DNA from 3 places in the Vibrio sp. YMD68 genome. Region 2 is predicted to be linked to each of the others. Evidence: predicted binding sites of a transcription regulator. Region 2 holds the regulator's gene; each other region holds the start of a gene.
The links. Region 2 encodes CRP, which controls carbon source genes, mostly activating them, when cyclic AMP is high. Its sites were predicted from a motif close to TGTGANNNNNNTCACA; they were not measured.

Region 1 (7,413 bases), 660 kb from region 2:
GGAAAGTGAGTCCAGTCCGTTTACATCAGACCCCTTAACCCAGAGCTGGAAAGTCGAAGGGATGGATTGCCCCTCCTGCGCAAGAAAGGTAGAAAAAGCGGTCAATAAGCTGGAAGGCATTTTGGAATCCAAGGTCTTATTTGCCACTGAAAAACTGGTCGTAAGATATAGTGATCCCGACGTGGTGAGTCATATTGAGCGGGCGGTTATTCACGCAGGATTTGCGCTCTCTTCAACAGCAAGCCCATCAAAAGTAGAAATCCCTAGCGGTTGGCTGCCCGTCATAAAACAAAATTCAAAAATACTTTTTATCGCCCTTGCGATGCTAGTAGCGGCTTCAATCAAGCCGATTGCTCCTTTTGTGAGTGAGTGGCTATTTATCCTAACTTGTTTAACGGGTTTGTATCCAATTGGGAAAAAAGCATTCAACTTGGCGCAGTCTGGCACCCCATTTTCCATTGAAACCTTGATGAGTGTCGCGGCCATTGGGGCACTGTATCTTGGTGAAACGGTTGAAGCGGCGATGGTGCTGCTTTTATTCTTGGTGGGTGAACGTTTAGAGGCGTTTGCTGCATCCCGAGCACGCAGCGGTGTTCAAGCATTAATGGCTCTTGTGCCTGAAACGGCGGTCAAAATTATTGATGGTGAACGAGTTGACGTCGCCGCCACTGAGCTGAATCCCGGTGATGTGATTGAAGTCTCCCCTGGGGCCAGATTACCCGCTGATGGGATGCTTCATGATGCATCCGCAAGTTTTGATGAAAGCGCATTAACTGGAGAATCGATTCCTGTCGAGCGTTACCAAGGTGCTCCCGTGATGGCTGGGGCGGTCGTAGTAGATAGAGTGGTGCGCTTCACCATCACCTCCAAACAAGGTGAAAACGCCATTGATCGAATTTTGCATTTAATTGAAGAAGCGGAATCTCGCAAAGCACCATTGGAGCGCTTTTTAGATAAATTCAGCCGATGGTATACGCCTCTGATGATGGTGGTCGCCTTAGCGGTGATTACCCTGCCTCCTTTAATATTTTCCCAACCTTGGGAAACTTGGGTCTACCGAGGGTTGGCTTTACTTCTTATCGCTTGCCCGTGTGCATTAGTGATTTCTACTCCAGCAGCGATTACCTCGGGTTTGGCAGCGGCGGCTCGTCGCGGTGCGTTGATTAAAGGTGGATCGGCGCTCGAACAACTGGGTAAAGTACAAACGGTCGCGTTTGATAAAACGGGGACTTTGACCAAAGGAAAACCTGAAGTCACCAACGTGATTGCCCTTAATGGTTGGCAGGAGACATCGCTATTAGAGGTAGTCGGAGCAATTGAAGTTGGATCAAGTCACCCATTGGCTGTTTCGTTAGTCAATCGAGCAAAGCAACTCGGTGTAGCGTTGCCAGAAGCGACCGAAAAACAGACCTTGTTAGGCAGTGGCGTCAGAGGAAATGTCGCAGGTGAACAGTACCAAATGTGCGCCCCGAGCAAGCTAGATATTGACCTTGATAAGGAGGTCATGAGCAAGGTTGAAGCCTTAGAGAGCGAAGGGAAAACCGTTGTCGTGGCTCTAAACACCTCGTCAAACATGGAGACAGTGAACTGTATTGGCATTATCGCCTGGCAAGATACATTACGAGAGGATGCGAGGCAGGCGGTCAGTTACCTTAACTCATTAGGCATTAATTCAATTATGCTCACTGGTGACAACCCTCGTAGCGCCCTCGCCATCAGTGCGATGATTGGTATCGATTATAAAGCCAGCTTACTTCCGCAAGATAAAGTGGGTTATGTTGAAGAGCTTTCACAGACCCGTCATGTTGCCATGGTAGGGGATGGTATTAATGATGCTCCAGCCATGAAAGCCGCCAGTATCGGTATTGCTATGGGAGGAGGCACCGATGTTGCCTTAGAAACGGCGGATGCTGCGATTACTCATAATCGCTTGGTGGAGTTGCCGAGTATGATTGAGTTATCCAGAGCAACTCTAAATAATATCAGGCAAAATGTGGTTTTGGCGTTGGGTTTAAAGTCGATATTTTTGGTGACGAGTCTACTTGGCATTACCGGTCTTTGGGTTGCGGTGCTAGCCGACAGCGGAGCAACCGCTTTAGTGACACTCAATGCATTGCGTCTGCTAAAATTTAAGCCATCTAATGCGATAGATTCTCAGTCATCTTGATGCTGCTTTTGTCCTTGAAATAAAAATGCCCACTTTTCTAATAAGTGGGCATTTTCATGTGCAATCAATGCAATAAAAGCAACTTAAAGTGTGATGCAAACCGATTTTCTATGAAATATCACACAATCTATCATCTTTTGGTGTGAAATCGATCACTCTTTGTTGAGGTTAGGTTCGCTACAGTTGCGAGGTGATTAATTTAATAACGTTACCAACTAAACTACAGTGTAGTTATGCGTTGAATGAATAGCTGAACAAGCTGCAAAAGGAGTGATATATGTCTCAAGCCGTTTTCCACTTAGGTATTACAGAAGCTGATTTAAATGGTGCAACACTTGCTATCATCCCAGGTGACCCTGCGCGTGTACAAAAAATTGCTGAAGAAATGGACAACCCAGTCTTTCTAGCAAGTCATCGTGAATACACGCTTTATCGTGCCGAGTTAGATGGAAAACCGGTTGTCGTTTGTTCAACAGGTATTGGTGGTCCATCAACCTCTATCGCAGTCGAAGAGCTTGCACAGCTTGGTGTTCGTACTTTCTTACGCGTTGGTACTACTGGTGCTATTCAACCGCATGTGAATGTTGGAGACATGATTGTATCAACTGGCTCAGTTCGCCTTGATGGTGCTAGCTTGCACTTTGCACCAATGGAGTTCCCAGCGGTTGCCGATTTTGATGTCGCGACGGCAATGAAAGCTGCCGTTGAAGAATCTGGTGCTACAGTTCATATGGGGGTTACTGCGTCAAGTGATACTTTCTACCCAGGACAAGAGCGTTACGATACGTTCTCTGGACGCGTAGTGAAGCGTTTCCAAGGCTCTATGCAAGAGTGGCAAGATATGGGCGTACTGAACTTTGAGATGGAATCTGCAACACTACTGACCATGTGTGCAAGCTCTGGTCTAAAAGCTGGTTGTGTCGCGGGTGTTATCATCAACCGTACTCAAAAAGAAATTCCAGATCATGCCACACTAAAAGAAACCGAAGCGCGTTCTATTAAGGTTGTGGTTGCAGCAGCACGTAACATGCTCTAAATAATACGTAATTACAGTCATACATTTGAAACCACCGATCTGATATCGGTGGTTTTTTCTATTGGTCGCGGATAACGTAAAGTAGAAAACGTCATTAGACTTACAGATAGATAAAGATCCCAACCATGAGTTGGGTTGGGATCTTGACTTCATCTCAGGATAACTTTTGCGTTAGCTATGGAATGAATTTGATGGCCCTATCATCCATCTACTGGCACTCTTGCGACGTTTCTAACGCTGGAAGTGGTAAATAGATACCTTCTGTTAGCTCAGACAAAATATGGTCATACACGCTGGTGATGCTCACGGATATTTCACTGGTTAATGCATATAACTGCTCTGCCGAAAGCACATATTTTGGATTGTCGGTCATCTCTTCCAATTGATGTATGGCATGGTGACTGGCTTGAGAAGCCATCGAATATGGGCTGATTATCGACAGTTGGTTCAGTTTGCGGCACATGGCGGTACAGCGGTATTGAGTACGTAGAATACCCGCTTGTGTATCCATGTCTTGTATCGATATTCTCAATTGAGTGAGTGCTTCCATCGAGTCGATGACTTGTTGCCATTTCACATGATATTGATGCCCCAAATCTTCTCTGCCGGATTCTGCAAGCCACGCCATCGCAATCTCATCCATCAAGTACATACAATGCCTCATGGCTGCACCGTGGATTATCTGATTTCGAGCGACTGTTCTTTCGTGCCAATCTTTGCCGAGACCAGTCAGCCTCATTTGTAGAATTCGGTAATCCGGTTTGTTATTGAAATGGGCAATGGAAATCAAATGATTGGTTTGCTTTAAAATCTCTTGGTTAAGTGGCTCAAGAGTATTCTTGGGGTCAGTGGTGTAGATCAATGCCGAATGCGTAGCACGGCGGTATTTTCTGCATAAGATCAGTAGCTGCCTTAATGTGATGATGAGTTGGTATTTTCGTTGGAAGGCGGATCCACGCTGTTTTGATGAGTGGAGTAATGTGGCGAATACGCCAAAAGTAATGAATGAAATGACGGTGATAAGAATAAGCATAACGACTCCTTTAGAGATATACCTAAAGTGAGTAGTCCAAGTTCCATGCCACTTTTAAATTAATTTAAAAACAATGACTTAGTTGTATTTTACTCTAATTGTGTGTGCGTTTTTGGTGCAAGGGACCCCAAATAAGGGAGAAGTAGAATATAAAAAACGCCCACAGTACTAAGACTATGAGCGTTCTGATGTGCTTATTGACGTGTTTACCTACCTCACCAACGATCTGATTATGTTGCCAAATCAAATCAAATCAAATCAAATCAAGCCAGCTAGGTAAAATTAGGTCAGGGCGACGGACGTTCGTCATTACATGACACGCATACCTGGCTGTGCACCTTCGTGTGGTTCAAGAATCCATAGATCGCTGCCACCAGGGCCAGCCGCTAGGATCATGCCTTCTGACATACCAAACTTCATCTTACGAGGCTTTAGGTTTGCGACCATTACGGTTAGCTTGCCTTCGAGCTCTTCTGGTTTATATGCAGACTTGATGCCAGAGAACACTTGGCGAGTCTCACCACCGATATCCAGTTGGAACTTCAGTAGCTTGTTCGCTTTTGGCACTTCTTCACAAGAGATGATACGAGCAATACGCATATCAACGGCTGCAAATGCATCAAACTCAATCTCGTCGGCGATTGGATCTTTGTCGAGTTCCGTTTGGTTTGCTTGTTCTTTCTCAGCTTCTGCTTTTTCTTTTGCTGCTGCTTCAGCGGCTGCATCTTCTTTTGACGATTCAACCATGGCTTCCACTTTCTTAGAGTCAATACGGCTAAACAGCGCTTTGAATTTCGTAATTTCATGGTCAGTGAGCGGAGTCGCCACACCTTCCCATGTTAGCTCTTCGTTTAGGAAGGCTTCAGTGCGAGCGGCAAGTTCTGGCATGACCGGTTTTAGGTAAGCCATTAGAACGCGGAAAAGGTTGATACCAACAGAAGAAACTTGTTGAAGCTCTTGCTCTTTACCTTCTTCTTTGGCTAAAACCCAAGGGGCTTTTTCATCGATGTACTGGTTTGCTTTGTCAGCAAGCGCAGTGATCTCACGGATAGCACGGCTAAACTCACGCGTTTCGTAGAGCTCACCGATGCGATCAGCGGCAGCTGCAAACTCGTTGTAAAGTTCAGGCTCTGCAAATTCAGCAGAGAGCTTGCCTTCAAAACGCTTGGTAATGAAGCCCGCGTTACGAGAAGCTAGGTTAACAATCTTGTTGACCACGTCAGCGTTTACACGTTGAGTGAAGTCTTCAAGGTTAAGATCTAAGTCGTCGATTCGGCTGTTCAGCTTCGCCGCGTAGTAGTAACGCAAGCACTCTGGGTCGAGGTGATTTAGGTACGTACTTGCTTTGATGAATGTGCCTTTAGACTTAGACATCTTCGCACCGTTGACCGTAACGTAGCCGTGTACAAATACGTTGTTTGGCTTACGGAAACCCGCTCCGTCTAGCATTGCAGGCCAAAATAGGCTGTGGAAATACACAATATCTTTACCAATGAAGTGGTAAAGCTCTGTCGAGCTGTCTTTTTTCCAGTATTCGTCAAAATCTAGGTCGTCGCGCTTATCACATAGGTTTTTGAATGAACCCATGTAGCCGATTGGTGCATCGAGCCATACGTAGAAGAACTTGTCTTTTTCGCCAGGGATTTCAAAACCAAAGTAAGGTGCATCGCGTGAGATATCCCACTGCTGAAGACCCGATTCAAACCATTCCTGCATTTTGTTGGCGGTTTCGTTTTGCAGTGAGCCAGAACGAGTCCACTCTTTTAGCATGCTTTCAAATTGAGGAAGGTCGAAGAAAAAGTGCTCTGAATCTTTCATCACTGGCGTTGCGCCTGATACCGCTGATTTAGGGTTAATCAGTTCCGTTGGGCTGTATGTCTCGCCACAGTTATCGCAGTTGTCGCCATATTGGTCTTCAGACTTACACTTAGGGCAAGTGCCTTTTACAAAACGGTCTGGTAAGAACATCTCTTTTTCAGGGTCGAACAGTTGAGAGATGGTACGGCTAGAAATAAAACCGTTCTTTTTCAGTTCAAGGTAGATGTGAGAGGCCAGTTCGCGATTCTCTTCAGAGTGCGTGCTGTGGTAGTTATCAAAACTGATATCAAAACCGGCGAAGTCTTTTTGATGTTCTTCGCTAACTGCCGCAATCATCTCTTCTGGCGTAATACCCATCTGTTGTGCTTTAAGCATGATCGGTGTGCCGTGAGCATCGTCCGCGCAGATGAAGTTTACAGTGTTGCCGCGTAGACGCTGGTAACGAACCCAAATATCCGCTTGGATATGCTCAAGCATATGTCCAAGGTGGATCGAACCGTTAGCGTACGGAAGGGCACAAGTTACCAGTAGTTTCCTAGCAGAAGAGTTTCTTGGTTCAGTTGCCATACTTAATTATTCGCTTTAATTGATAGGTATAAAATGATGGCTAATACTACCGCATGACGCGGTTAACGCCAAGGTGTGACATGGGCTATTCCCCCAAATTTTTTGGGGTTCAGTCAGAAGCAAGCGAGTGTTAGGATGATGAAAAAGGAGAACGTATGCATCAGTTTCAATCTAAACAGGATTTTTGCCTGTGGCTCAATGAATTTTCTCACCCTAGTCTCATCGAAGGTTGGGCTAATCAAGCAGGAATAGTCACGATTCTGCCGACCGGTGTTTTCCAGATCGACGTTCCCTTTGCTGCCAGTGAGCTTGTGCAAAGTTTGGAAAGCTGGATTACCTCTGCTCAGGCGTCTCAAAAAGTGTCCTCATTCCAGTTTTCTGTCACGACCAGTGTCAAAGCGCTTCATACTCAGTCTTTGCAACCGATCAAAGGGGTAAAGAATGTCATTGCCGTGACATCGGCTAAAGGGGGGGTAGGCAAATCCACCACCGCGGTTAACTTGGCGCTGGCTATTGCCCAGTCTGGGGCAAAAGTCGGTTTACTGGATGCGGACATCTATGGCCCATCAGTGCCAATGATGATAGGTCAAGAGGACGCAAAACCACAAGTTAGAGATAGCAAGTGGATGCAACCTATTGAAGCGCATGGCATTCACACTCATTCTATTGGTTATTTAGTCGATAAAAATGAAGCCGCGATCTGGCGAGGGCCAATGGCATCGAAAGCGTTAGCGCAATTGGTGAATGAGACGGAATGGCCTGATCTCGATTACTTGGTGATTGATATGCCAC
Region 2 (7,413 bases):
CAGTGCAGGTTACGATAACACTCTGATCTTAGAAAAAATCCGCCTTAATCTTGTTCCCGGTAGTCGTATCGGTCTTTTAGGACGCAATGGCGCAGGTAAATCAACGTTAATCAAACTCCTATCAGGTGAATTAAAGCCTCAATCTGGTGATTTAGGCTATTCTCAAGGCGTTAAAATTGGTTACTTTGCTCAGCATCAACTCGAAACCTTACATCCTGATGAAACGCCGTTACAGCATATGATGCAGATAGCGCCTGGTAAGACCGAGCAGCAACTGCGCGATTACCTAGGCAGCTTTGGTTTCCAAGGTGAAAAGGCACTGGATAAAGTAGCACCCTTTTCTGGCGGAGAAAAAGCACGCCTTGTTCTCGCTCTCGTTGTGTGGCAAAAACCGAATCTATTGCTACTCGATGAACCAACCAACCACCTTGATTTGGATATGCGCCAAGCTCTGACGTTTGCTCTGCAGACCTTTGAAGGGGCTATGGTGATTGTCAGTCACGATCGTTACTTACTCAGAGCAACAACCGATGACCTGTATTTGGTCCACGATCGTCAAGTCGCCCCTTTTGATGGTGACCTTAGTGATTATTACAAGTGGCTCACTGAACAACAGAAAATTGAACGGAAAGAAGCCCAAGCAGATCTGCCAGAGAAAAACAGCAGCAACAGCGCAGCTGGGAAAAAAGAGCAAAAACGCCGGGATGCCGAGTTTAGAAAATTAACCGCGCCATTGCGTAAAAATCTCACTCAGTTAGAGAAAAAAATGGATAAGCTCAATGACGACATTTCCACCGCTGAGCAGCATTTGTCAGACACTTCTCTTTATGATGCAGAAAATAAAGCTAAGCTTAATGAAGTACTCGCGCTTCAGGCAACCAGTAAATCTCAACTCGAGCAGGTTGAAATGGAGTGGATGGCCGAGCAAGAAGCCTTAGAGCAAATGGAAGAGGAATATAACCAGTAATGACTCAAACACGCGCGAATATCTCCTTAACACTTGAAAGGCTATGGCAGTTTAGTCTTCAATATTACAGTGTGCGTGAGGTTAAGCAGGCGTGTTTGGAGCTTCAAAATCAGTTCCATGGCAACGTCAATTTATTGCTACTTCTGAAATGGTTAGATGAACAAAAAGTCAGTTTTCAAGACGAAGACTGGCACAAAGTTGAAGAATGTCTCGGGCGCTCAGAGGCATTGCTTCATAGCTACCGAGAGCTCAGACGGAAACTCAAACGCCATGTTCCCGATACTCTTTATCGCGAATCACTGCAATTTGAGCTTCAACTAGAAAAACAACAGCAATCTGATCTCGTTGATTGCATTAATGGGCTGCCTTTGAACCATTGCGAACACCAATCACTCACGCAACGCTACTGCCGTCAACTGGGCGGTGAGCACCTATACCAAGCTTTTTCAGCTCCAGCGCCTTGCGATAAACACTAACGGTCCCCTATGACTCAATTTCATCCAGCTACGGGCATAAAAAACCCGCATCTACAAACCATTGTGCCACGCTTTATACGTAAAAATGCCTTATTTGAACCTATCTGGCAGACGCTAGACACGCCAGACGGTGACTTTGTTGACCTAGCTTGGAGTGAAGATCCGCTATCAGAGAGTGCAATACAAAAGCCCATTTTTGTTCTATTTCACGGATTAGAGGGCAGCTTTTATAGCCCATACGCCAATGGATTAATGCACGCTTTTGCCAAGCAAGGCTGGCTTTCGGTTATGATGCACTTTCGCGGTTGCAGTGGAAAACCGAATAACCTCGCACGAGCGTATCATTCTGGCGAAATAGAAGACGCTCGCTTTTTTCTGAACTACCTAAACATGCGTTTTCCCACCAATCCGAAAGTGTCCGTCGGTATCTCACTGGGTGGCAACATGTTGGTCAACTATCTTGCCCACTACCAAGACAATCCACTGTTGGATGCGGCGACCATAGTATCCGCACCACTGGATCTGTCCGCGTGTTCTGAGCGAATTGAGCAAGGGTTTTCGAAAGTGTATCGGCGTTATTTAGTCTCTTCTTTGAAAAAAAGCGCTCTGCACAAACACCGCCTGCTTAAAGGTGAGCTTGGGCTTTCTTATCAACGTATCAAGCGCATCTCCAAGTTGTATGAATTTGATGAACTGATTACTGCGCCCTTACATGGTTTTGAAAGTGCGCAGAGCTATTATCAACGTTGCTCTGGTATTCATCGATTACAAGACATCACCTTACCCTTGCAGATCATTCATGCCAAAGACGATCCCTTTATGACCCAGGCGGTGATACCGAGTTTCATTTTACCCGATAACATCAATTACCAGTTATTGGAGCATGGCGGCCATGTTGGGTTTATCTCAGGGAGTTTAACGAACCCAGGTTTCTGGTTAGAACAAGTTCTCCCAGATTATTACGAAACATTAAAGCACGCACCATCAAATCAAAACCACGAATAGGCCACTATGATTATTCCTTGGCAACAAATAGAAAACGATACTTTAGACAACCTTATTAAGGAGTTTGTCCTTCGCGAAGGAACCGATTACGGAGAGATTGAATGCTCTTTGCAAGATAAAATTGAACAGGTAAAAACGTTACTTAAAAGCGGCGATGCGACAGTTGTGTTCTCAGAGTTGCATGAAACAGTCGACATAAAAATGCGTAAATCGCTATAGCCTTCTCGCTTTTCGTTTCACTCACTTTACTGGCGTAGACCTTTCCATTTGGCATGCTATAGTGAAACGCTAACGTTAAGATTTATCGAATACTCAACAAGTAAGTTACATTTACGACAAGGTTAGTCATGTCAGCAAAACATCCTATTATCGCGGTAACTGGCTCTTCTGGAGCAGGAACCACCACCACATCAGAAGCGTTTCGCAAAATGTTCAATATGATGAACGTGAAACCAGCGTGGGTGGAAGGTGACAGCTTTCACCGCTTCACTCGACCAGAAATGGATGTGGAGATCCGAAAATCCAGAGAACAAGGTAAACACATCAGTTACTTTGGTCCGCTGGCCAACGACTTTCCTACCCTAGAGGAATTTTTCCGTACTTACGGTAACGAAGGAACTGGGCAGGTACGACGTTATCTTCATACCTTCGATGAAGCGGTCCCTTACAATCAAATGCCCGGCACCTTCACACCGTGGCAAGATTTACCTCAAGACTCAGATGTGCTGTTTTACGAAGGGCTGCATGGTGGCGTTGTCGACGGGGATGTCAATGTTGCCCAACATGTTGATCTACTCATAGGCATGGTTCCGATTGTTAACTTAGAGTGGATTCAAAAGTTTGTTCGAGACACACGAGACCGTGGCCACTCACGCGAAGCCGTCATGGATTCGATTGTTCGATCTATGGATGATTACCTCAATTATATTACCCCTCAGTTTTCTCGCACTCATATTAACTTTCAGCGTGTTCCTACGGTTGATACATCAAACCCACTTAACGCAAAAGGCATCCCTAGTCTGGATGAAAGCTTTGTCGTTATTCGCTTACGTGGCATAAAGAATGTCGACTTCCCATACCTCCTCGCTATGATTGATGGCTCTTTCATGTCACGACATAATACATTGGTGGTACCAGGTGGGAAGATGAGCTTTGCGATGGAACTGATTGCAAGACCAATCCTGCAGCAGCTGATCGAAACCGGGAAAATTGGATAAACTCTCATCAAAGAAGTCGATTACTTTTCATACCGTGATCATGTGCACATTTTTGCGTAAAATAACCGCGTATAGAAGCGATTAAAATCAAGAAATTTGAAGTAAAAAAGGATACTATTCTTAACCGAGATACTAGATAGCTTGCAGCATGAATAACGTGCTCTTATCCTAAGCAGGCTTATTTTAGGCTAGCTGACTGTATGGAAAGCGACAAGCACACCGCGGAAAGCGACAAGCACACCTTCAGAGGAAGTGAGATATTATGGTTTTAGGTAAACCTCAAACAGATCCAACACTAGAGTGGTTTCTTTCACACTGTCATATTCATAAGTACCCTTCAAAAAGCACGCTGATTCACGCCGGCGAAAAAGCCGAAACGTTGTACTACATCGTTAAAGGCTCTGTAGCGGTACTGATCAAGGATGAAGAAGGTAAGGAAATGATTCTTTCTTACCTAAACCAAGGTGATTTTATTGGCGAGCTAGGCTTGTTTGAAGAAGATCAAGAGCGTACTGCATGGGTTCGTGCTAAATCTCCTTGTGAAGTTGCTGAGATTTCTTTCAAGAAATTCCGTCAACTTATCCAAGTTAACCCAGACATTCTAATGCGTCTTTCATCACAAATGGCTAACCGTCTACAAGTGACAAGCCAAAAAGTGGGTGATTTAGCCTTCCTAGATGTGACTGGCCGTATTGCACAAACGCTGCTTAACCTAGCAAAACAACCTGATGCAATGACTCACCCTGACGGCATGCAGATTAAGATCACTCGTCAAGAGATTGGTCAAATCGTTGGCTGTTCTCGTGAGACCGTTGGTCGTATCTTAAAGATGCTAGAAGAACAGAACCTAATTTCTGCACACGGTAAAACTATCGTTGTATACGGAACTCGTTAATTTCTAATGATTAGAAATTGATAAAAATCAGAAAGCCACCCTCAGCAATGTGGGTGGCTTTTTTATGTCTACGGCTAATCAAAACGAAAAACGGTTCTATTGGCTATCAGTACTTTTGACTATCAATACTTTTGGCTATCAATACTTTGTGCATTGAGTTATCAGCTATCAGTGCTTTCAAAAATCTTATCGGCTGAAGCCGCAACAAAACCCGTATAAAGTTCACCATTTGCCATCGGATAACGCTTGGCAAACTCATAAAAGCCACCTGGTATCGTTTTCTTGCCCTCGCTAAATGTCACCTCGACCTTATCGGCCATCGTCGAAGACTGCTCAAGCAGCACATCTGGTGAGCCTTTCACTTCGCCACCCGATTCATTTATCTTAAAACCCGATTGACGAAGATGATCGTTGACGTCTTTCACTTCTGAAAATTGATTGAGTTGATTCACACTCACAGTGAAGTGATTGGCTCCATAGCCATGGGCCGCTAGCCATGCTGCATATTCACTCTCGCTGGCCAATGTTTGGTAATCGGTATCACTTAGATCCCAAAGCCGGCCACCGAACAAGAATTCATGACCTTTCAGCTTACTAGGATCCAATTGCTCAACAAGCTTAGCAACGATCTGTTGTAGCTCACTTGAGCACTCATCCACTTTAAGCTCACTAATAAACACTTTAGGTTGCTTAGGGTCAGGGTGTTCATAGTGTTTGGCAACGAGTTTTTTACTCTCGAACTCATAGTCACCGCATGCCACGTACCCGGCATCTAAGAATGGCTTCGCTAACGTAGCAATCCCAAGAGGGGAAGAATTGAAGGTTCTCAAGGCGATATGGTCATTAATCAAAACGTCCTCTTCGCGCAACAATTTATGCACAATCTCAGCCGATGGGCACAGACGGTCAATATAATCATTCCATAAAGCCGTAAATAAAGTATCCGGTGTCATAACGAGTCCTTAATTCGGTGATTGATATATAAATAGAAAGCTACAGTTCAATCCCTGGGCTAAACGTCGCTGGTAAAAGAGTTTCGTCGCCTTCCATTGAAGCCATTGGATAAGCGCAGTAGTCAGCAGCGTAATAAGCACTTGGCCTTAGGTTGCCCGACGCCCCAGGGCCTCCAAATGGTGCATCACCACTGGCCCCAGTCAACTGTCTGTTACGGTTCACAATACCGGCACGAATGTGGTCAACAAAGTAATCCCATTCGCTGTCGTCAGTTGAAATAAGCCCCGCGGATAATCCAAAGCGAGTGTCGTTAGCCATCTCTACCGCTCGTTCTAGGCTGTCATAGCGAACGACTTGCAATAACGGCCCAAAATATTCTTCATCTGGTAATTCATCGACCGCAGTCACATCTATGATACCTGGTGAAACAAATGCCGCTTCTCCTGCTTTGGCTTCTACCAGACTTTCGCCCCCAAGAGAATGAAGGTTAGCTTGAGCGTGTAAAATAACCTTAGCGGCATCCATCGAGATTTGAGGGCCCATAAATGGCGCAGGTTCAGCAAAAGGTTGATCAACTTTTATTTTTTTTGTGGCCTCAACAAGACGACCGAGCAACACATCCCCTTTCTCACCGTGCGGAACGTAAAGGCGACGAGCACAGGTGCAGCGTTGACCTGCGCTGATGAAAGCAGACTGGATGATGGTATAAACCGTCGCGTCAACATCCCCAAATTGCTCAGAGATCACCATTGGGTTGTTTCCGCCCATCTCTAGTGCCAGCATTTTGCCTGGCTGACCTGCAAATTGGCGGTGTAATACGTGCCCCGTATTGGCACTGCCGGTAAAGAGCACACCGTCAATGCCTTTGGAATCGGCCAGTGCAATCCCTGTTTCTTTGGCACCTTGAACCAGATTAAGCACACCAGCAGGTAAACCTGCCTGTTGCCATAGCTTCATGGCAAACTCACCAATCCACGGCGTTTGCTCTGAAGGTTTAAACACTACCGTGTTTCCCGCCAGCAATGCAGGCACGATGTGACCATTTGGAAGGTGGGCAGGGAAATTATAAGGCCCGAAAACGGCCATCACACCTAATGGTTTATGACGCAGAACGATTTGGTTTCCGGCGGCTTCGCGTCTCGCTTCCCCTGTGCGCTCATGGTATGCGCGGATTGAGATAGCGATCTTTCCAGCCATCGCGCCAGCTTCGGTGCGCGTTTCCCAAATAGGCTTGCCGGTTTCTTTGGCAATAATCTCAGCAATCTCTTCACTGTGTTCTTTTACTTTCTCGGCAAAAGCTAACACCACTTTCTCTCGCTCAGCAAAGCTTCGATTCTTCCATTCAACAAGGGCGCTTCGAGCCGCAGTGACCGCCGATTCCACCTGAGTGGGAGTCGCGCTATCACCCTGCCATATTTGTTGGTTGTTGTATGGGCTTGTTGAAACCATCGCATCGCCTTGTCCTGCGATCCACTCGCCACCAATCCAATGAGTCATAATGAAATCCTTGTACTTTTTACTGAGAAAATTAGGTTACCGAAGAAAAAATTACAGATAAAAACCGTTACTGGGCGAGCATACGCACATAGTCATCCTGAGAAACCTGCAATGCTTTAGCGACATCAGACGCTAAAATCACCGTGTTACTTGCATGGTCATACGCTGCTTTTGCTGCGGTGGCACGGAAGTTCTCAAATGAAGTATTTGATATTAAGTAATGATCAGCACTTGTGTGCTCTGAAATCACCACTTTGGCTCGAAATGAGTGGCGTACTGACTCAATATTTCGAGCATCACACTCTACGGTAGGGCCTGCATCAAAAATATCGACGTAGTTTCGACAGGTGAAGCCTTCACGCTCTAGCAGTTTCAGTGCTGGCAATGTGTTGTCATGAACTT
Region 3 (7,413 bases), on a different replicon from region 2:
TCACATCAATGTATAAAATGTTAAGCCAACGACGAGAGGATGGGCTGTATGGGCTCGCCCCTTCTGGGTTCGCTGGAAAAAGCGAATGAATCGGGTTGAGACCGACAAAGTCACCGCCGCGAGAAGCGATATCTGCAACAAGCTGTTTTAGATCACCAAAATCACCAATGCCCCAGTTGTGAGAAGTACGCAAAGTGTATAGCTGAATACTTGGTCCCCACATTTTCTTGCCATCATTCATTTTTGGCTGTTTGAAACACGACTGAGGAGTCAGTATCAACGACATCGCATACGGTGTTTTACGACGTTTTCGCGAAACAATAAGAGTGTGGTAACCCCACTCAAGATCGTTAGGTAGAGTAAATACTAAAGGGCCACCCTCTTTTCGCTCATCTCTAACAATCTGAGATTGAAGATAGCCTTCAAGTACCTGGCCTTGCTCTGTTTCCAAACGCCAACTGAATTCGCTCTCTCTGGCGCTCACACCCAGATTAAGTTCCACTTCAATCGCTTCGCCGTCACGAATAACCATGACGGGTTCAAGTACCGATTTCTTGTGCTTTTTCTCTGCAGAACTTAGTAATGCTGCATCACTGCGTGTGTCGTACCCTAGCGAGCCTAATAAATGTAAAAGAGTGTCATCTTCTACTTTTGCTTCTTCTCCCCAAGCACTGATATAGCTATCAGCGAGTCGAGCCATTTCGGCGACTTGTTGTAATGCTGTTTGATCTGTCATCGCTCTCTCCGAAGGTTATTATTACCTTCACAACGTCGGGTTTTATTGATTGTAATAGATAACGCATTGCCTAATACGAATGAAGCCAAGGCGATCGAGACCTAAAATAAGGTACGCCTTGGCTATTATTTGGACGTATTAGCGCTTAACCGCTTCCAATTTCCAAATGTTGTTCACGTAGTCGCGGATTGAGCGGTCTGAGGTGAACTTACCAACCAGTGCAGTGTTAAGAATCGCTTTCTTAGCCCAGCCCGCTTGGTCTTTGTACTGTTTGCCCATGTCTTCATGTGCTTGCACGTAAGATGCGAAATCAGCAAGACATAAATACGGGTCACCGCCGTCTAGCAGGCTATCAAACGTTGCACGTAGAAGGCCCGGTTGACCTGGAGTGAACTCATCGCCAGTCAATAGATCCAGAGATGCTTTCAGCAAAGGATCTGCATTGTAGTAATCGTATGGGTTGTAACCCTGAGCTTTCAGTGCCACAACGCCATCCACTTCTAGGCCGAAGATATAGATGTTTTCATCGCCAACTTCTTCACGAATCTCAACGTTTGCACCATCCATCGTACCGATAGTTAGAGCGCCGTTAAGTGCCATCTTCATGTTGCCCGTACCCGATGCTTCTTTACCCGCTAGCGAGATTTGCTGAGAAACGTCTGCTGCAGGGATGATGATTTCAGCCATGCTAACTCGGTAGTCAGGGATGAAGACCACTTTCAACTTGTTGCCGATGCGAGGATCGTTGTTGATCTTCTCAGCAATCTTGTTCACCGCGAAGATGATCTCTTTCGCTAGGTGATAACCCGGTGCGGCTTTCGCTGCGAAGAAACATACGCGTGGCTCGCACTCGAAACCAGGTTCGTTAAGAATACGGTGGTACAGAGAGAGAATGTGTAGCAAATCTAGGTGCTGACGCTTGTACTCGTGCAGACGCTTGATTTGAACATCGAAGATAGCGTTAGTATCGAGCTCGATACCCATGTTCTCTTGAACCCAATCCGCAAGACGCTGTTTGTTTTCTTTCTTAACCGCCATGAATTCTTTTTGGAATTTTGCATCGGTTGCAAACTTAGCAATGCCTTCTAGCTGCTCAAGTTTCGCTGGCCATTCAGTACCGATTTTGTCAGTAATTAGCTTAGATAGACCTGGGTTACAGAACTTCAACCAACGACGTGGCGTGATACCGTTTGTTACGTTAGTCAGTTTGCCAGGGAAGATTTCGTTGAACTCAGGGAACAAGTCTTTCTTAACCAGTTGAGAGTGAAGCGCGGCGACACCGTTGACTTTGTAAGAGCCGATCACACATAGGTTTGCCATGCGTACCATGCGGTGGAAACCTTCTTGGATGATAGAAAGCTTCGCTTGCTTCTCACCGTCACCAGGCCACATCTTGCGAACTTCTTGCATGAAGCGGTGGTTGATTTCAAAAATGATTTCCATGTGACGTGGAAGAAGGCGGTTGATCAGAGATTCAGACCAAGTTTCTAGTGCTTCTGGAAGCAGCGTGTGGTTCGTGTATGCAAACGTATGTGCACTGATTTCCCAAGCTTGGTCCCAAGATAAACCTTTCTCGTCAATCAAGATGCGCATGAGTTCAGGAATCGCAATCGTTGGGTGCGTATCATTCAGCTGAATCGTTTCTTGCTTAGGCAGATCTTCTAGAGAGAAACCAGCCGCTTCGTGACGACGTAGAATATCGCGAACCGACGCTGCTGAGTGGAAGTACTGCTGCATTAGACGCAGAGTTTTGCCTTTCTCGTGGTTGTCGTTCGGATAAAGTACTTTAGTGATGTTACCTGCATCGATTAGCGAGTGTTGCGCTTCGAAGTAATCACCGTTGTTAAAGCTTGCGAGTGAGAAAGGAGCGATTGCCTGACATTCCCATAGACGCAGCGGGTAAACCGTATTTGACTCGTAACCTACGATAGGCAGATCCCAAGGCATTGCTTTTACTTCCATACCTGGAACCCAAGTACGCACTTCTTTTCCGTCGATGTATTCAACATCAACGTGGCCGTAGAAACCAATGTGTTGTGCAAGTTCTGGACGAGCGACTTCCCACGGGTAACCTTCAACACCACGCCATGCGTCTGGTGCTTCTTGTTGACGGCCGTCTTGGAAAGACTGTTTGAATAGACCGTATTCGTAGTGAAGACCGTAACCGACTGTTGGGTATTCTTGAGCGGCACAAGAATCCATGAAACAAGCAGCAAGACGACCAAGACCACCATTACCTAGTGATGGGTCGCGCTCTTCTTCTAAAAGGTCAGTTAGGTTTTGACCTAGCTCTTCCATCGCGTGAGTAATTTTCTCGTATAGACCCATGCTGATCAGGTTGTTACCTGTAAGGCGGCCAATCAAAAACTCGAGTGAAAGGTAGTTAACACTTTTTGCGTTCTTAATTTTTTCGTCATTTTCAGTTTCTAACAGGTCAAAAGTCGTTAGCTCTGCAAGAGCACGACCCATTGCCAGGTACCATGCGCGACTGTCTGCTGTTTCAACGGTTGTTGCGTAGGTTGCAGATAAATGTTTCTTAACGCTTTCTTGAAATGCGTTTTTATCGAAATTCTTTTGTTGAGTAGGTTTCATTAGAGAAATCTCACTTATTGGTTAAATCCATCTGAGACATATCGTGCATCTACACAGTATTCTAAACATCCTCCTAGTTATTATGATGAAGAGGAGGAGAAGTTAGGGCGTAGAGGGCGTACCCCACTATGAGCGGTGATCTAAATCTCAATAATCGCTGTGCATGACAAATCAGTCGTGATTCACCTCACACACTCTAGCTGTTTACCCTACTCTGTATTCATTAAAAAAGTATCAACCCGAGTTTCACTATTGATACAAAATGAGAAATAGTTCTCATAGTTTCTCCTCGAATGATGCAAGTTTCATGATTTTTCGTACAAATTACATTTTCATTACACATCACAAACGAACAATAAGTGACTATCGTCACATTTATGGGGCGTAGTAGTAAATTTGAAGCGATCCCCTTAAAAAAACGGGGTGGGATCAATAACGGTCATTGATGAGTTCCGTTAGTATCCAACCTATCGGCTCCATAACCATCATGACAACGGATTAGAAATATGTGGATTCCATCGAAATTAACTCGACCTGGTCGACTTCATAATGCGATTGTTCGACCTAGAGTCCTGGATCTATTACAACAAGCGCCTTGCTATAAGCTGGTTCTTTTTCGTTCGCCTGCTGGCTACGGAAAAACCACCATGGCTTCTCAATGGCTTTCCGACAAGTCTCATGTTGGTTGGTACAGCATTGATGAAAGTGATAACGATCCGTTTCGCTTCATCAACTATCTTTTACAAGCACTCAACAAAAGCACCAATAACGCTTGCCCAAATGCGCAAACCTTGGCAGAGAAACGCCAGTTTTCTTCTCTTCACTCTCTCTTTAGCGAAGTCTTTGCCGAACTTTCAAATTTTCACCAGGAATGTTACGTCGTACTCGATGATTACCATCTGATCTCGGATGATGAGATCCATGAAGCGATGCGGTTTTTCCTCAAGCATATGCCTGAAAATCTAACCCTTGTAGTGACGAGCCGAGCAGCGCCGCCATTAGGAACCGCTAACCTACGTGTGCGCGATCTGATGATTGAAATTGGCAATGAGTTACTGGCTTTTGATACGGAAGAAACCACACGATTCTTTAACCAGCGAGTCACCGATGGTATTGATACGGACACGGCAAAGAACCTGCAAACCTACGTTGAAGGTTGGCCATCCGCCCTGCAATTAATTGCGCTCCAAGCTCAGCATCAAAAACGAACATTGGCCCAATCAGCAGAGTCTGTATCGCAGTTTAATCACGCTCATTTATGGGATTATTTGGTAGAAGAAGTGTTCGACTTGCTTGACCAGGAAACAAGGCAGTTCTTATTACAATGTTCGGTACTGGATCATTTCAACGATCAGCTCGTCTGTGCACTGACTCAGCGAGACGATGCACTCAGCATGATCGAGTCTTTAAATCGCTATGGGTTATTTATTTACCCGCTTGAAGACGAGAAAAACTGGTACCGATTCCACAATTTATTCGCCGAGTTTCTCGCCCATGAACGCATGGCTCGCATTCCTCAGCAAGAGCAACATTTGCATAAAACCGCCGCACAAGCCTGGTTGAAACTAGAGTCACCACACCAAGCATTGCAACATGCGCAAAAAGCCAAAGACAGCGAGCTCGTGGCAACCATTTTAACCAGCTATGGTTGGAAAATGTTCAACCAAGGAGAGTTACAAACACTTGAACGAGCGATTAAAACACTTGAGCCTACTCAACTCTATACCGAACCAAAGCTGTGTATGTTGGAAGCCTGGTTAGCACAAAGTCAGCACCGATATAATGATGTAGGTGATTTGCTCGCCAAAGCTGATGAGCAGATGCCACTGTACAACGTGACCCCGACAACCAAAGAACAAGGCGAGTTTAACGCATTGCGAGCGCAAGTCGCGATTAACCGAAATGAGCCACAAAAAGCACTGGAACTGGCGGAACTGGCCTTGAGCCAACTTGATCATACGGTCTACCGCAGCCGAATTGTCGCGACCTCTGTCGTTGGGGAAGTCAATCACGTGACCGGCCACTTGAGCCGAGCGTTACCCATGATGCAGCAAACAGAAAAGCTGGCCCGTCAATATCAGGTTTACCACCAAGCACTATGGGCCATGCTGCAGCAAAGTGAAATCTTAATCGCTCAAGGCTATGTTCAGGCGGCTTTTGAAGTACAAGACAACGCGTTTAAATTGGTTGAAGAGCAGCAACTTCAGCAAGTGCCGATGCACGAGTTTTTGCTGCGTTTACGCGCTCAAGTCTTTTGGTGTTGGAATCGACTAGATGAGGCCGAAGAGTGTGCTTATAAAGGGCTACATGTGTTAGGTAAACACGATCCAAGTAAGCATCTGCACAGCTACTCCATGCTGGCACGTATCACTATTGGACGAGGTGAACTGGATAAAGCCGCCAAATTTATCGACCAAATCGTTCATCTGTTAAAGCAATCAACCTACCACGTTGATTGGACAGCGAACGCATCGCTTTCATTGATCTTATTTTGGCAAGCGCGTGGCGATAAAGACGCGATTCGTCAGTGGCTCGATACCGCAGTAAGGCCCGAAGAAGCGTGCAATCACTTTACACAACTTCAATGGCGTAATATCGCACGGGCTTATATCAACCTAGGGGAAACAGACAACGCGCAAAAAACGCTCGATTTCATTCAAGAACAAGCCCAAAAAGCGCACCTCCTCACTGACAGAAATAGAAATCTCATTGTGGAAGGTGTTCTCTCGGTAAAACAAGGGGATGAAGATCAAGCCAAAGATAAGTTGAAGCAAGCTCTAGAGTTAACGAATCAAACTGGGATTTTGGGTAACTTTCTTATCGACGGTGGAAAGATTGGCCACCTACTTGAAAAACTCAGCACGAAATCTGAACTGGGCGATCTTGAACGCCACCGTGCGCAACAACTCACCAAAGATATTTCAACAACTCAACGCAGCCGATCGGTTCACTTTGATGAAGAGTTTGTCGAGAAGTTAGTGAATCATCCCAACATTCCCGAACTGGTTAGGACTAGCCCTCTCACCCAGCGTGAATGGCAAGTCTTAGGACTGATCTATTCAGGGTTTAGTAATGAGCAAATAGCCCAAGAACTGGATGTGGCAGGAACCACCATTAAAACCCACATTCGAAATTTGTATCAAAAGCTCAATATTGCTAATCGTAAAGAAGCAATAAGAACCGCCGAACATTTACTGCAACTGATGGGGTTTTAAACTCACCCTTCTGCTTGTAGACACACCCAATTGTAGATCCACCCAAAAAAAACGCCCAAACAAGTTATCTCTTGTTTGGGCGTTTCTGCATCGATCTTTTTAAACAATAAACATCACATCAAATGAGACTAGAATTTCTTAGGTGCAAACCCTGTCATCACATCACAACGTAATGCCTTACCCAGTTTCGTCATTGGGTGAACAACCACTAACCCTTTTACGGATTTTTTCAACTTGCCCATATCCGCCTGTTCAGCTTTGGTAATTTCACGAGAGAACGGCATATCGGATAGGTCTTTACGCTCTTTGTTAAGATCGTAATCTTGCTTGTGTTTAAGTTGGGCGATCTTTTTGTTAATTTTCTCAATTTCATCCGTAAATTTTGAGATCATAGCCTGATCGCCACGAGATTTCGCCGCATCTAACTTAAACTTACACTTATCTAGGCGGTGATTTAATTGCTGTACTTCTTTTTTTGAACTCATGACTCATGACTCTTGGATGAACTTTGGGCGCGGAGTATATCACATTCTACTACCAACCCATAGATCGTTATTCTATGGTTTTTCCATCACTATTCTCTTTCTTCTTGACGGTAAATTTCCAACAATCAACGCATACAGACATAGATAGAAAGGTTGAAACAAACACTCCCCCAACCCTAAACAGAATAAATGAGCTGAATTAATTACGCAGAATCCACTAAACTGACTAGACCGCATTCATAACAAGGATGGTAGAGCATGCATGACCGAATTCTCTCAGTATTAGCAACCGCACTGTTAATGGTATCCACCCCATTAGCCGCAAAAGATTCCATCACCATCGACTATCTAACCCCCGCCACAGATCAAGACAAATACGCACGGC

Region 1: a site for CRP is predicted at 2,309-2,324, ahead of udp (uridine phosphorylase). Genes of this name have one in related genera too.
Region 3: a site for CRP is predicted at 3,505-3,520, ahead of QF117_RS01570 (glycogen/starch/alpha-glucan phosphorylase). Genes of this name have one in related genera too.

Annotation. Positions count from the first base shown of each region.
Region 1 is NZ_CP124614.1:902,957-910,369, forward strand. Features, by position in the region: gene QF117_RS10305 (zinc/cadmium/mercury/lead-transporting ATPase) at 1-2,167, shown strand, start outside; gene udp (uridine phosphorylase) at 2,445-3,203, shown strand; gene QF117_RS10315 (hypothetical protein) at 3,412-4,236, opposite strand; gene metG (methionine--tRNA ligase) at 4,546-6,621, opposite strand; gene apbC (iron-sulfur cluster carrier protein ApbC) at 6,777-7,413, shown strand, end outside.
Region 2 is NZ_CP124614.1:238,775-246,187, reverse strand. Features, by position in the region: gene QF117_RS07065 (ABC transporter ATP-binding protein) at 1-967, shown strand, start outside; gene QF117_RS07060 (TIGR02444 family protein) at 967-1,443, shown strand; gene QF117_RS07055 (hydrolase) at 1,453-2,448, shown strand; gene QF117_RS07050 (YheU family protein) at 2,455-2,667, shown strand; gene QF117_RS07045 (phosphoribulokinase) at 2,796-3,665, shown strand; gene crp (cAMP-activated global transcriptional regulator CRP) at 3,928-4,560, shown strand; gene QF117_RS07035 (DUF1338 domain-containing protein) at 4,722-5,513, opposite strand; gene astD (succinylglutamate-semialdehyde dehydrogenase) at 5,554-7,011, opposite strand; gene astA (arginine N-succinyltransferase) at 7,079-7,413, opposite strand, start outside.
Region 3 is NZ_CP124613.1:353,741-361,153, reverse strand. Features, by position in the region: gene malQ (4-alpha-glucanotransferase) at 1-736, opposite strand, end outside; gene QF117_RS01570 (glycogen/starch/alpha-glucan phosphorylase) at 875-3,328, opposite strand; gene malT (HTH-type transcriptional regulator MalT) at 3,835-6,543, shown strand; gene QF117_RS01560 (YibL family ribosome-associated protein) at 6,672-7,028, opposite strand; gene QF117_RS01555 (DUF4344 domain-containing metallopeptidase) at 7,287-7,413, shown strand, end outside.